DNA from 3 places in the Peribacillus asahii genome. Region 3 is predicted to be linked to each of the others. Evidence: riboswitches for the same ligand, from Rfam matches in the RefSeq annotation. Region 3 holds a riboswitch; each other region holds the start of a gene.
What was found. A riboswitch is a leader RNA that binds a small molecule or an ion and turns the genes downstream of it on or off. The one in region 3 is predicted to bind cobalamin.
Positions count from the first base shown of each region.

Region 1: it holds a riboswitch for cobalamin, as region 3 does, so the genes downstream of both, BAOM_RS23050 (energy-coupling factor ABC transporter permease) here and BAOM_RS04175 (ribonucleoside-diphosphate reductase subunit alpha) in region 3, are expected to answer to the same signal.
Region 2: it holds a riboswitch for cobalamin, as region 3 does, so the genes downstream of both, BAOM_RS21175 (ABC transporter substrate-binding protein) here and BAOM_RS04175 (ribonucleoside-diphosphate reductase subunit alpha) in region 3, are expected to answer to the same signal.

Region 1 is NZ_CP026095.1:4,685,080-4,689,656, reverse strand. It holds gene BAOM_RS23065 (energy-coupling factor ABC transporter ATP-binding protein) at 1-240, opposite strand, end outside; gene cbiQ (cobalt ECF transporter T component CbiQ) at 240-1,028, opposite strand; gene BAOM_RS23055 (energy-coupling factor ABC transporter substrate-binding protein) at 1,012-1,320, opposite strand; gene BAOM_RS23050 (energy-coupling factor ABC transporter permease) at 1,322-2,065, opposite strand; cobalamin riboswitch at 2,323-2,517, opposite strand; cobalamin riboswitch at 2,778-2,963, shown strand; gene BAOM_RS23045 ((2Fe-2S) ferredoxin domain-containing protein) at 3,110-3,484, shown strand; gene cobJ (precorrin-3B C(17)-methyltransferase) at 3,513-4,577, shown strand, end outside.
Region 2 is NZ_CP026095.1:4,288,158-4,292,734, reverse strand. It holds gene BAOM_RS21190 (MarR family winged helix-turn-helix transcriptional regulator) at 1-166, opposite strand, end outside; partial or broken gene BAOM_RS21185 (SDR family NAD(P)-dependent oxidoreductase) at 366-1,099, opposite strand; partial or broken gene BAOM_RS21180 (SDR family NAD(P)-dependent oxidoreductase) at 1,113-1,625, opposite strand; cobalamin riboswitch at 1,700-1,911, shown strand; gene BAOM_RS21175 (ABC transporter substrate-binding protein) at 2,091-3,650, shown strand; gene nikB (nickel ABC transporter permease) at 3,656-4,577, shown strand, end outside.
Region 3 is NZ_CP026095.1:822,661-827,237, forward strand. It holds gene BAOM_RS04175 (ribonucleoside-diphosphate reductase subunit alpha) at 1-2,163, opposite strand, end outside; cobalamin riboswitch at 2,336-2,516, opposite strand; gene BAOM_RS04180 (manganese-dependent inorganic pyrophosphatase) at 2,774-3,703, shown strand; gene BAOM_RS04185 (homogentisate 1,2-dioxygenase) at 3,857-4,577, opposite strand, start outside.

The DNA.
Region 1 (4,577 bases), 960 kb from region 3:
TAATGTCATCAAGAACTTTCGATTATACTGCACCTGTTCTCCCTTGAATAAAATGGAGCCTGTTGTGGGCTGCAAGATTCCGTTTAAATGTTGAAATAAAGTGGATTTACCGGCTCCGTTGTTTCCTAATAGGGCAATTTTCTTCCCTTTTTTAACGGAGAGAGAAAGATTTTTTAACGCTGTTGTACCATCGACATAACGATGGGTGAGCTGGTCAATTTTGAAAAAAAGCTCGTCCATTATAAAGTCCCTCCAAATAATAGATAGACCGCCACGATACTAGCGATAATGGTCGTAATAATTAGCCAATTTACAGCTGAGTACTGATAGTTGTCGTCTATATACATAATGTCCTCTGTGTATCCACGTGAATCCATTGCGATTGTCAGCTCTTTCGCTCGTTTAAAAACGTTAATAAACAAAGAAGAAATTAATAACCCAAGCGAATGCAGCCATTTTTTCGTTGTCATATAGCCAAGTCTAGAATTTTGAGCTTGATAAATATGTATGGCCGTTTCTAAAAACACGAAAATAAAGCGATACGTAATTTCTATTATTTCAATGAGTAATTGCGGTACCTTTAGTTTACGCAGCACTTGAAGAATCGCATTAACGGGTGTTGTTAACGTTAAAAAGTATAAACAGCTTATACTGCTCAATACAACAAAAATAAGATTCATTGCTATTTCAATATTGTTTTCTGTGATGAATACTTTCCAATTACCTAACTCCGCAGACCATAGTGTGTCAGGAGTCACCGTTTCAACACTAGCAAACGAAATAAGAATCGTGAATATTCCTGATAAAAGGAAGAACCCTGGAAGAAGCAGCAATTTAATATAATAACGAGGCGGGATTTTTGCCCCCAAAATGATAAAAGCACTCGTCACAGTGAAGGTGATGAGTGAAACAATCGTGTCTTTGACAGTTAAAGCAAACAGGAGAAGGAATAGCGCGAATGTCATCTTCTCTACGGGGTGAATATGCTTTAGACGATTGAAATACGCATATTTATCGATTAACAACATGTTTAGATGGGCTTTCTGTTTTTTTTGATTTATGTTTTCCTCTTGCATACCCTATAAAGTAGCCGATGAATCCAGCTCCAATTGCTGCTTGAAGAACGAATAATAAGCTTTCAATTTCCCCGCTTGGCGGCTCCCAGATGTTAGAGAACCAAGGTTCATAGCTTGAATTGATTTCGCCAATGGCTTCTTCTGCTTCGCCATCAGCTCCGCCAAACTCAGCTCCTTTTTGAATAAACAGAGGGAAAATCGCTAGGATGACTACTAATCCGAGCAGTAATAGATTTTTTTTCATCTTAACGGGCCTCCTTCGTTAGAACGCGCAGTGCTTTCAATTCGCTTACATTATATTTTTTTAAGAAGTTCATAACAATAACAGTTAATAGACCTTCACTGATTGCTAATGGAATTTGTGTTAACGCAAAGATTCCAGCGAATTTAGTGAAAGAAGCCATGAAACCGCCAACTTCAGAAGGGAATGCTAAAGCAAGTTGAACAGACGTCATGATGTATGTTCCTAAATCGCCAAGTGCTGCTGCTAAGAAAACAGCCACGGAAAAAGACCAGCCAGCTTTTGTTGCGCCTTTATATACAAGATAGGCGATAATCGGTCCAACAACGGCCATGGAAAAAGCGTTCGCTCCAAGCGTTGTTAATCCTCCATGAGCAAGTAATAAAGCTTGAAATAATAAGACGATTGATCCGACGATACTCATTGCAAATGGTCCAAACAGCACCGTACCTAAGCCAACTCCAGTAGGGTGAGAACAGCTTCCGGTAACGGATGGAATTTTCAGTGCGGATAGAACAAAGGCAAAAGCCCCTGACAAACCAAGCATCATTTTTGTTTCAGGGTTTTCTTTGATGCTTTTACGAATCGAACGGAAACCAAGAATTAAAAATGGGAGGGTAACCGCCCACCAGAAGATTGCCCATTCAATAGGGAGGAATCCCTCCATAATATGCATAGCGGAGGCTTTATTAGGAACGAAAAGCAATAATGCGATAAAATAAAGAACTTTCCAATTCAATGTTTTCATACAGGTCTCCTTTTTAATCTTTGCTATTCTAGAAAAACAATCGGCAGCGTTTTACGTACTTTTTTGCCGCTGCCATCACCTCCTCATTTGTTATCCCTGAAGAACGTGAGAGTGCGTCTGAGCTTTGTAAAATTATGTACAAAACAAAAAAGCACTTCTTTCATCCTTGAAAGAAGTGCATAACTGAATAGTAGCAGGACTGTGATTAAAAAACACTGACTAGCTATATATCCGTATCCCCATCCTCGTAGGTTGAAACAGTTTTACTCTTTATGGCAGGTCTCCTGGCTCTGGATCACGACATCATTACAACCTTCCCATCTTAGAGTAGACAGTGGTTCTTACGTAAGTAATGATGCTCCCCATTACAGTGGCGGGACCGCGCCGGACTTGCACCGACTTCCCTTTTAAGCCAAATATCAAAATTTAGCACCGTAAAGTTTATAAAGTTTTAAGATTTCTAGCATAGTGTACCATGAGAGAATTGCTTCTTCTATAAAAATTTTTTTAATGATTGTATTTCAAAAATGAAATATAGAAAAATATTGATTTTTTTAGAAAAAATGGAACAAAAAGCGGAGAATATTTGCTGAACTATTTTCCCTGTACAGGCTAGATTTATATGTAAGTTGTAATTATCTATTTAAAATTTTAAAAAGATGGTATATGATAGGTACAGTTTTACGAATTGAGAGAATATTGTTATAAAACAATTGAATATAAATTTAAAAGTGCCCAAAGTGTCATGCTAGGGATAATAGGGAAATCGGTGAGAATCCGATGCAGCCCCCGCTACTGTAACGCTGATGAAATTGTCAATACCACTGGTGCAAACCGGGAAGGGACAAGAATAAAGAGAAGCGTAAGCCAGGAAACCTGCTTTTAAGTGAAAAAGTAATACTTTTCGGAGGGAAGGGTAGAGGCTGTCAAATATATGGAGCGGCATGTTTATGCTAGTACATGTTATTTTTTAGCTTTTTAAAAACCTTAACTCAAGAGAGTTAAGGTTTTTTTTATTCTCTTCTGCCTAATAGGAGGAAACATATGACAACTTGGAATTTAAAAGGTACAAAGTCTCATCTACTGATCTGTAACGGAAGTAGTTGTATGAGAAAAGGTGGCGAAGAAGTGACACAAGCCGTTCGTGATGAAATTAGTTTACTAGGATTGGATGAAGAGATTCATACGACACGAACTCGTTGCAATGGACGATGCAAAGATGCTTGTATCGTTATTGCCTATCCAGAGGGTAATTGGTATCGAGTTGATTCGCCTGAAATTGGCCGCCAAATTGTTCGGGATATGCATGAACCTAGTCTTGAAACACACAAAGTATATGAATTTGTGAATGGAGAAATGTCACCTAATCCAGCAGCAGCTGCTATTGTAGGGATTTCAAAGAAAAAAGTAGAATCCTAGATTACGGATTACGAAGGGGGATATTTGTATGGCACAAAAAGGGAAACTGTTTGTTGTTGGATTTGGTCCAGGGGACTTTAAACATATTACAACGCGAGCTGTGGAAGCACTTCAAGAAAGTGATTTCATTATCGGTTACAAAACATACGTGGAATTGATTCAAGATTTATTAACTGATCAAGCGATTATTAGTACAGGAATGACAGAAGAAGTATCGCGTGCACAAGAAGCGGTAAAACAAGCGGAAAACGGCAAGAAAGTAGCCGTTATTTCAAGCGGTGATGCAGGAGTCTATGGAATGGCGGGCCTTGTGTATGAGGTCTTAATTGAAAAGGGATGGAAAGAAGCAACAGGTGTTGAAATTGAAATTATTCCTGGGATTTCAGCGATTAATTCCTGTGCATCATTACTTGGGGCACCCGTTATGCATGACTCTTGTACGATTAGTTTGAGTGACCACTTAACACCGTGGGAGCTGATCGCGAAACGAGTTGAAGCAGCGGCACAGGCGGATTTTGTTATTGCGCTTTATAATCCGCGTAGTGGTCGTCGAACAAGACAAATTGTTGAAACACAGCGGATTTTACTGAAATATCGTTCGCCAGATACGCCGGTAGGGCTAGTGAAAAGTGCGTATCGCGAGCGTCAGGAGATTACCATTACGAATTTAGCAGAAATGTTGAATCATGATATTGGAATGCTGACAACTGTTGTAATTGGGAATTCATCGACATTCTTATATGACAATAAAATCATTACGCCTCGTGGCTATCAAAGAAAGTATACATTGGGTTCAGAAAAGCAGCCGTTAAAACCGCATCAACGCTTGAAAAAAGAAGCAGAGCCATGGGCGATGGATCAAGAAACAGGACTTACGCAAGGCTCTTACGGAGAAGCTGCTGTTGGGTTGCTGACGAAAGCGCCTGAGAAGAAGAGTACGAGCACTTCTTACGAGGTAGCGTTGGAAGCTTTATCGAGAGTATCTGGTCAAAGTGTGGTTAAGCCAACAACTTCATCGTTCGTTCAACAAAATATAGAATCCATATTTGAACTAGCGGTTAGCCCAGGTGTTGCTAATAAGCAATTTACACCG
Region 2 (4,577 bases), 1.4 Mb from region 3:
TTGCGATATCTGATGGCCGGCTTTTTCCATTTTCTTTAAGATAATTTAGTACGAGAATATGGGAAATCCCTAGGTTCTCTTTGAACATTTTATTCCATTTAATAATCATATTATTCGTTAATTGATCCATCATATGAATCAATTCAAAGATTGTTTGTTTTGTCATCTCTTATCACCCCTTTCTTTTATTTAATGGCTCTGTTATAGGTCGTTGTATAATCAACAATATTGTTTAACAAAGCCTATTTAATAGGAAAAGCCCCTTTGTATTTAAGGGGTCTATTACGATACTTGACATCCAGTAAAGCTCCCTGTCGAAACAGGAAGTGCATGCGGAAAAGGTTCGTACGACCATATAATTAATTTTATTGAGCAGAAAAGCCGCCGTCAATAATTAATTCTGACCAGTGATATAAGACGATTTATCAGGTGCTAAAAATAATGCTGCATTTGCAATATCTTCCGGATGACCTAATCGTTGAAGGGGAGTTGCTTGAACTAAACGGTTTAGAAGTTCTTTTGATGTTTCTAACGATTTTGTCATAGGTGTTTCAATAATTCCAGGGAATAGGGCGTTTACACGTATTCCTTGATAACCAAAAGTTGTTGCAGCTGCCTTAGATACAGCACGTACTGCACCTTTAGACGCTGAGTAATGATTAAAGCCTTGACCGATTTGAGCTGTATAAGAAGAGATATTAATGATTGAGCCTTTCCTTTGCGCTGCCATATAAGGAGTAACATGTTTCATGCCGGCAAATGGACCAAATCCATTAATGTCCATCATTTTTTCCCAATCATTAATGTCAATCTCTTGGTAAGGTTTTTCTGAAGAAATCCCTGCGTTGTTCACGAGAATATCAATTTTCCCGAAACGTTCGTTTACTTCTTTCGTTAAAGCTTCCCAATCAGCCTCCGAAGCTACATTTAATTTCATTCCATACACATTTTCTTTTTGACTTGCTTTTTCCAGTGCAGCTTCGTTAATATCAGCGGCAATGACGATTGCCCCTTCTTGGCTGAATAAATCAACCATGCGTTCTCCAATACCTGATGCTCCACCTGTTATAATAGCCACTTTATTATCTAATCTTCCCATGCTAAATTCCTCCTTAACGTAATTTAATAGTACCGCCATCTACCATAAGTGTTTGTCCAGTCATATAATCTGAATCGCTGCCGGCTAAGAAAACAGCTACTCGACCGATATCTTATTCTGGGTCACCAAGACGACGAAGCGGAATTTTGTTAATCATTGCATCGTATAATGTTGGATCATTTTCACGCCATTGTTGAACGCCCGGAGTAAGCGCAATAGGTGAGATTAAATTGACGTTAATTCCATCTGGGCCCCATTCGTTTGCGGCAACACGAGAAATTCCGCGGATCGCTTCTTTTGCGGCTGCATAAGAAGTTTGTGTAGGTTGTCCATCAATTCCGGCACCTGAAGCAAAGTTAATCACTTTACCTTTAGATTTCTTTAATTCAGGGTAAGCAGCCTGCATAAAATGGAATGTAGGATAGAATCCAGTTCCGAAAGAAAGATTAAAATGTTCCATTGTTGTTTCATTGAAAAGCATCTGTCTTGATACATGTGCATTATTAACTAGAATGTCTAGTTTTCCATTGACAATCGTTAATTATATAACTATTATTTTTAATTAGAATATAAGTGTTTGAAATAACAGAATGTTAAAAATTTCATATGTAGAAAATAGGTGCACAATGAAGCTTTAGGAAGTTTCGTTTGCTTAATAGGGAAGTCGGTTTAATTCCGACACGGACCCGCCACTGTGTAGGGAAACAGTATGATATGCTGTGAGCTTTCAGAAAAACCACTGGGGTAACACCTGGGAAGGATTGAGAGTGAATGCCCTGAGTCAGGAGACCTACCTATTTGAACATCACTGTTAGACCTACGGGATTTTTAGGGAGGTGGTTAGTGTGCTGATAATCACAAGTCTGTACGTATATCATCTATGGATGATTATAGGTGTAGATTCCCTATTTTTATCATTAAAAGCATTTCTGACCTCTTTATATAGTCAGAAATGCTTTTTTGTTTTTAATCATTTTATAGGGGGAAGAACATGTTGAAGAATTGGAATAGGAAACGAAACTTAGGATTATGGATGGTTCTTGCTTTATGCTTTCTAGCACTTATAGGATGTGCTGGAAATGATGAAACATCAACAGACAAAGGTACTAATGAAGAAGATTCAAACCAAAAAGCAACCTTAGCTTTTTCGTGGAGTCCAGCAAGCCTTGACCCACATGGTAGTGATAGCTGGGAAGTTATGCGCTCTGGAACAGCGGAAACATTAATTAAATTAAATGAAGAATTGGAGCCTACAACTTGGCTGGCAAAATCATGGAAACAAGAAAATGACACAACATGGTTATTTCAATTGCAAAAAAATGTAAGTTTTCATAATGGGAAAGTAATGGATGCTACAAGCGTAAAAGACTCATTACAGCGTTCTATCGATAAAAACCCAAAAGCGAAAGATTTATTACAAATTAAATCGATGGAAGCCGTGTCAGATACTGAGTTGAAAATTGAAACTACACAACCGAATGCGGCTTTAATTGCGCATTTAGCTGACCCAGCAACAATCATCGTAGATGTAGCAACAATTAATGATAAAGATAGCTATCCTGCCTTTACAGGGGCATTTAAAATTAAACAATTTAATCAAGATCAATCACTTATTGTTGAACGATATGAAGATTATTGGGGCGAGAAAGCATTATTATCTGAAGTGACAATTAAATTTATTTCTGATGCTAATACGCGACTAATGGCTTTACAATCTGGAGATGTAGACGGGGCAACCGATATTTCTGTTGATCATATTGATGTTTTAGAGAAGAATAAAAAATTTGAAGTGTTAACCGCTACATCATTAAGAACACATATGCTGATGTACAATATGGAATCTCCTCTATTTAAAGAGTTAGCATTGAGGAAAGTGGTTGATATGTTGATTCCACGTGAAGAGATTGTGAATTCAGTCATGAAAGGACAAGGGTCTGTAGCCCATAGTACATTTTCTCCTGTCTTGCCATTTGGCAAAGTGGAAAATAAAGAAGAAACAGAATCTGTTAATCAGTTAATGCAGCAAGAAGGTTGGAAGAAAAATTCTGAGGGCATGTGGGAAAAAGAAGGAAAGACATTTGAAGCGACATTATTAACGTTTCCACAGCGTCCAGAATTAACAGTAATGGCAGAAGTAATTCAAAATAAATTATTAGCTGAAGGAATGAAAATCAATATTCGTCAAGTAGAGAATATTGATGATACATTAGCGAATGAGGATTGGGATTTATCAATGTACAGCATGTTAACAGCACATACAGGTGACCCACAATACTTCTTAGAAATATTTTATCAATCTAATAGTGAATCAAATGTGAGTAAGTATGTGTCTCTTTCGGTTGATAAAATGATTAATCAGTTAAGTCAAACAACGGATTTGGAGAAGCGCAATCAATTAGCTATTCAAATACAAGAGGAAATTAATAAAGATATTCCACAGTCATTTATTGTTTTCCCGAATACGGTATTTGCTGTTAGAGACGGTTTAAAAGGATTTGTTGCTCATCCGATTGAGTATTACTATAATCATTCACAAATTGATGTGGAATAGTGTAGATGATTAAGTTTTTCATAGAACATTTGATTCAATTAGTTTTTGTTGTTTTTTGCGTCGCTACGCTTACTTTTTTACTACTAAGAGTATCGCCTGGAGACCCGGCTACGATTATGTTAAAAGTGAATGATGTTCCTGCATCAAAAGAAGCACTAGACTCATTACGCTCGGAGCTAGGATTAACAGAATCTATAGGGAGTCAATATGTCCAATGGATCAAGGAGGTTTTCACTGGGCAATGGGGAAACTCCTATGTTTCTAAAGAGCCCGTCGTTGATGAACTATTCGAAAGGTTACCGGCTACTTTAGAACTAGCGTGTGCTGGTTTATTGATTATGCTAGTGATTACTCTCAGTTTAGGAATTTCAACAGCTATCTATTCAGCAGGGATATTAGATAGAATCGGCAGACTTATGGCTCTTTTCGGGTCTGCGGTTCCTTCTTTTTGGTTAGGATTTCTATTCATTTATTTATTTTCTGTGCAATATGGCTGGCTTCCTTCTATGGGAAATGGCACTTGGCAGCATCTCGTGTTACCAGCGCTAACACTGGGGTTAGGATTAGGAACCGTGTATGCTCGAGTGTTACGGACAAGTATGTTGGATATGATGAACCAAAATTTTGTGAAAGCGGCTAGAGCAAGGGGCATGTCCAAGAGACGAATATTAGTTTTTCAAGTGCTCAAGCATGCTTTTTTACCAATTGTGACGATGATAGGGACAAGTTTTGCTTTTATGCTAGGTGGAAGTATTATTGTAGAATCTATTTTCTCATGGCCAGGTCTAGGACGATATATTATTGAGTCAATTAATATGCGAGATTATCCAGTTATTCAAGGGTATGTTATTTTTGCATCTATTCTATTTGTTTGTATTCATACGGTTGTAGATTTTATTTATGTTCTAGTAGATCCGCGCTTAAGGG
Region 3 (4,577 bases):
AGCGGTCAAGTGAATATCTAATAAGTCTTTCGCTTTAATCGTATTATGAACATATAAATTAAAGCTGATGGCTTGGTCTACATGGCGTTGACGAGCGGCGTTTTGTTTAATGCTTTCTTTTTGATCTAAATGGAAGCGCGTTTTTTTATAGTATTCATACGTATTTGGTGTTAAACCAGGCGCTGTCACTTTGAATTTAAAGTTCTTCTTTTCCTCGTAAAATTCGATTTCGTATAATGGATCGATGCCGTCTGTAGAATTTCCGATCTTTGCAGTGGACGAGTTCGGTGCAACAGCCATCAAATATCCATTACGAATTCCGTTTTGTTGAATGTTTTGTTTCAGTTCGTTCCATTTCTCATCATGGTAGTCGCGTAGTTCGAAATAGTGACCAGTCTGCCAGTCTGAACCTTCGAAATAACGGTAGCTGCCTTTTTCTCTTGCTAGTTCGCATGATGCTTGAATCGTTAAGTAAGCGATTGTTTCGTATAGAGAATCAGCAAGCTGAATAGCTTCTTCCGATTCCCAATAGATTTTTTTGACTGTAAGCAGGTGATGCCATCCGAATGTTCCGAGGCCAATCGCACGATAACGTTGGTTAGAAATCTTGGCTTGTTTAACAGGTAAGGTATTAATATCGATCACATTATCAAGCATGCGTACTTGGATAGGAATTAAGCGTTCTAGAACTTCCGCTTCAACAGCACGCGGTAAATTAATAGAAGAAAGATTGCAAACGACGAAGTCTCCACTTTTTCTTACGATAACAATGTCGCCATCTTCTGTTTCATATTCTTCTGTAATCGATGTCGGACTTAGGTTTTGGGCGATTTCGGTACATAGATTCGAGCAATAAATCATTCCTTTATGACGATTCGGATTTTTCCGATTCACCTCATCGCGATAGAACATATAAGGAGTTCCTTCTTCTAATTGTGAAATCATAATTCCTTTCATGACATCAATCGCTTGTACTTTTTCGTAAGCATAGCTTGGGAGTTTACCATGTTCCGCTGCTTCAACAGCGAGTGCGTAGTGCTTACGGAAGCTTCCGTTGCCCTTTTCCTCATCGTAAAAATCTTCAAGAGAGAAGCCGAGGTTTTGCTTCACACTATGCGGATCGAATAAGTACCATTCTTTACGGTCTCGAACCGCTTCCATAAATAAATCAGGAATACAAACCCCAGTAAAAATATCATGAGCTTTCAAACGGTCATCCCCGTTTTGTGTTTTTAAGTCTAGGAAACTCATAATGTCTTTATGCCAGGCATCTAAGTAAATAGCAATCGCACCTTTTCGTTGTCCAAGCTGGTCTACGCTAACCGCTGTTTGATTGAATAGGCGAATCCAAGGAGTAGTGCCAGAGCTGTTTCCAGAGAAGCCGCGAATATCTGAGCCAAGAGAACGAATTTTTCCTACGTATAATCCAACGCCGCCGCCAAACTTGGATACTTTTGCGGCATCGTAGTTTGAAAGATAAATGCCATCAATGGAATCTTCTACAGCATCAATAAAACAAGAACTTAGTTGTCCGTGCGTTTTTCCTGCATTCGATAGTGTAGGAGTGGCAACGGTCATGTAAAGATTAGACATCGCCCAGTAGGCTTCTTTAATTAGATCTAGACGTTTGTCTTTCGGTTCATTACGCATAATTTCCATCGCGATAATCATAAAGCGCTCTTGCGGTAACTCATAGACAGCATTTTTCTCAGGGCGAGCTAAGTAACGGTCATTTAGCAAATAGATGCCAATATAAGAGAAAAGCTTATCCTTCTCAGGGTCAATAGAGCGGCCTAATTCATCAATTTCTGCTTTTGTATAGGATTCTAGTAATTCCGCTTTATAAACAGGGTAACGTTGTCCTTCTTGTACGCTTGATAGCTGTTTGATTAAATCGTAGAACGGGCCGTAAGAAGTGTCTGTATATCCGCGATTGATTTGCGCCTCTCGATACATAGAGTGTAATAATTCTGCAGCAGCAACGAATGTCCAGTCTGGAGCATCAATATCGACGTTCTCAAGTGCCATTTGGATAAGCTTCTTAGACGTTTGTGCAGCACTTACATCTGTTTGTCGGTCCAACCATTTTTGAAAGCGTTGTTTGTATTTATCCATATGGAGTGTATGCTCGAAATCATTTGATAGGGAAGCCAGCTGCAACATGCTTTGTTCTTTTGAATTTGTTAGAGTAGTCAAGGGAAGAAGCCTCCTTTTTATATTTTAGGTAAATAAAAAAATCCACTCAAGAATGAGTGGATTAAACGACTGAAATAAAAGACTAGTAAAGATAGCTTTTAGGCAATCGTTTCATCATCTCAATCCTCGAAGAATAAGAAACTAGAATGAAGTATAGGCAGGTCTCCTGACTTATGATCTCTCTACTTTGAGTCCTTCCCGTATTCCGATTAATACGGTGGCTTTCTCATTTCGTCACATTTACAGTTGCGAGGACAGTTCCGGATTCTCACCGGATTCCCTATTTAGCCATCTCTGGCACCTTTACTTTATATATCAATATATAGATGTTTTTGGTTTATTTTTGTCAATATCTAGTATTGATTGCAAGTATTATCATAATCTATCTTTTGCTAAATTTCAACTATTTATTTTTGAGCATAGAAAGGATGAATTATATTATTTAACCTATATAAAAAGTAGGAAAAAGGAATATTAGGAATTTAAAATGGCTAAAATTGTGATAGAATAGAGGGGACATATGGTATCCTTTCAAAGGAAGATTACCAATAAAATTTTACACAAAAGGAGAAATAACGTGGAAAAAGTACTTATTTTCGGACATAAAAATCCAGATACAGATACAATTTGTTCTAGTATCGCTTATGCTGATTTAAAAAAACAATTAGGTGTTGAAGCTGAACCAGTTCGTTTAGGTGAAGTAAATGGTGAAACACAATATGCATTAACGCAATTTAATTTCGATGCGCCTCGCCTTGTTGAAAAAGTAGCTGGCGAAGCAGCTGGCGTTATTTTAGTTGACCATAACGAACGTCAACAAAGTGCAGATGATATCGATCAAGTACAAGTGTTAGAGGTTATTGATCATCACCGTATTGCTAACTTTGAAACAAGTGATCCGTTATATTATCGTGCTGAGCCTGTTGGATGTACAGCAACGATTTTAAATAAATTGTATAAAGAAAATGGAAAATCAGTTCCGAAAGAAATTGCTGGTTTAATGTTATCAGCTATTATTTCTGATACATTATTGTTTAAATCACCAACATGCACAGACCAAGATGTAGCAGCTGCAAAAGAATTAGCAGAGATTGCTGGTGTAGATGCTCAAATATACGGTTTAGAAATGCTTAAGGCTGGTGCAGATTTAAGCGACAAAACAGTAGAGCAATTAATTTCTCTTGATGCAAAAGAATTCTCAATGGGAGAAGCAAAAGTAGAAATCGCTCAAGTAAATGCGGTAGATACAAATGATGTACTTGCTCGTCAAGCTGAGATCGAAGCAGTGATTAATAAAGTGATTGACGAAAAAGGATTAGATTTATTCTTCTTCGTTGTAACAGATATTTTAAATAATGATTCTGTAGGTCTTGCACTTGGTAAAGAAGCAAGCGCAGTTGAAAAAGCTTATAATGTATCATTAACAAACAACGCAGCAACGCTTAAAGGTGTTGTATCTCGTAAAAAGCAAATCGTTCCAGTATTAACGGATGCTTTTACAAAATAATTTGTAGAATAAAGGCTGTTCGAAAGTTGCTTTCGGGCAGCCTTTTTACATGTAAACGTATTTTTGGGACAGCTTAATGGTTGAAGGAACTTACTTCATCGCATTTACTGCTCGTATCGTTCATCCATTGTTGCTGCCGTTGTAGAAGATGGATTAAGGAAGCCAGCTGCTCATATATTTGTTATCTTCTGTTGGATGTGCTTCTTTTACAATATGGAGCGGTTGGAATGTGTCGACCATGACCGCGAGTTCGAGCGTTTCTTTTTTGCCGATACTAGCTTCAATTTTCCCAGGATGCGGCCCATGCGGCAAACCGCTTGGATGCAGAGTGATAGATCCTTTTTCAACCCCGCGCCGGCTCATAAAGTTGCCGTCTACGTAATAAAGCATTTCATCGCTATCTACATTGCTATGAACATATGGAGCGGGAATGGCTTTTGGGTGATAATCATACATACGAGGTACGAAGGAACAAACAACATAATTGTGTGCTTCAAACGTTTGGTGGACTGGCGGCGGCTGATGAACGCGGCCTGTTATCGGCTCAAAATCATGGATACTGAACGCGTATGGAAACAAGTACCCATCCCATCCGATTGCATCAAGCGGGTGGAAATCATACGTATAGGATGTAAGCATTCCTTGTGCACGGACGCGCACTTCAAATTCTCCTTTCTCATCTTTCGTCACTAATCTTTCCGGGGTGCGAAAGTCGCGCTCGCAAAATGGAGAGTGCTCAAGCAATTGTCCAAATTCGTTTCGATAGCGCTTGGGCGGTACAATTGCCGAATTAGATTCAAGAATTAAAAATCGTGCTTCTTCTGATTCAAGCATAACACGATAGGTCGTGCCGATTGGGATGACAAGATAATCA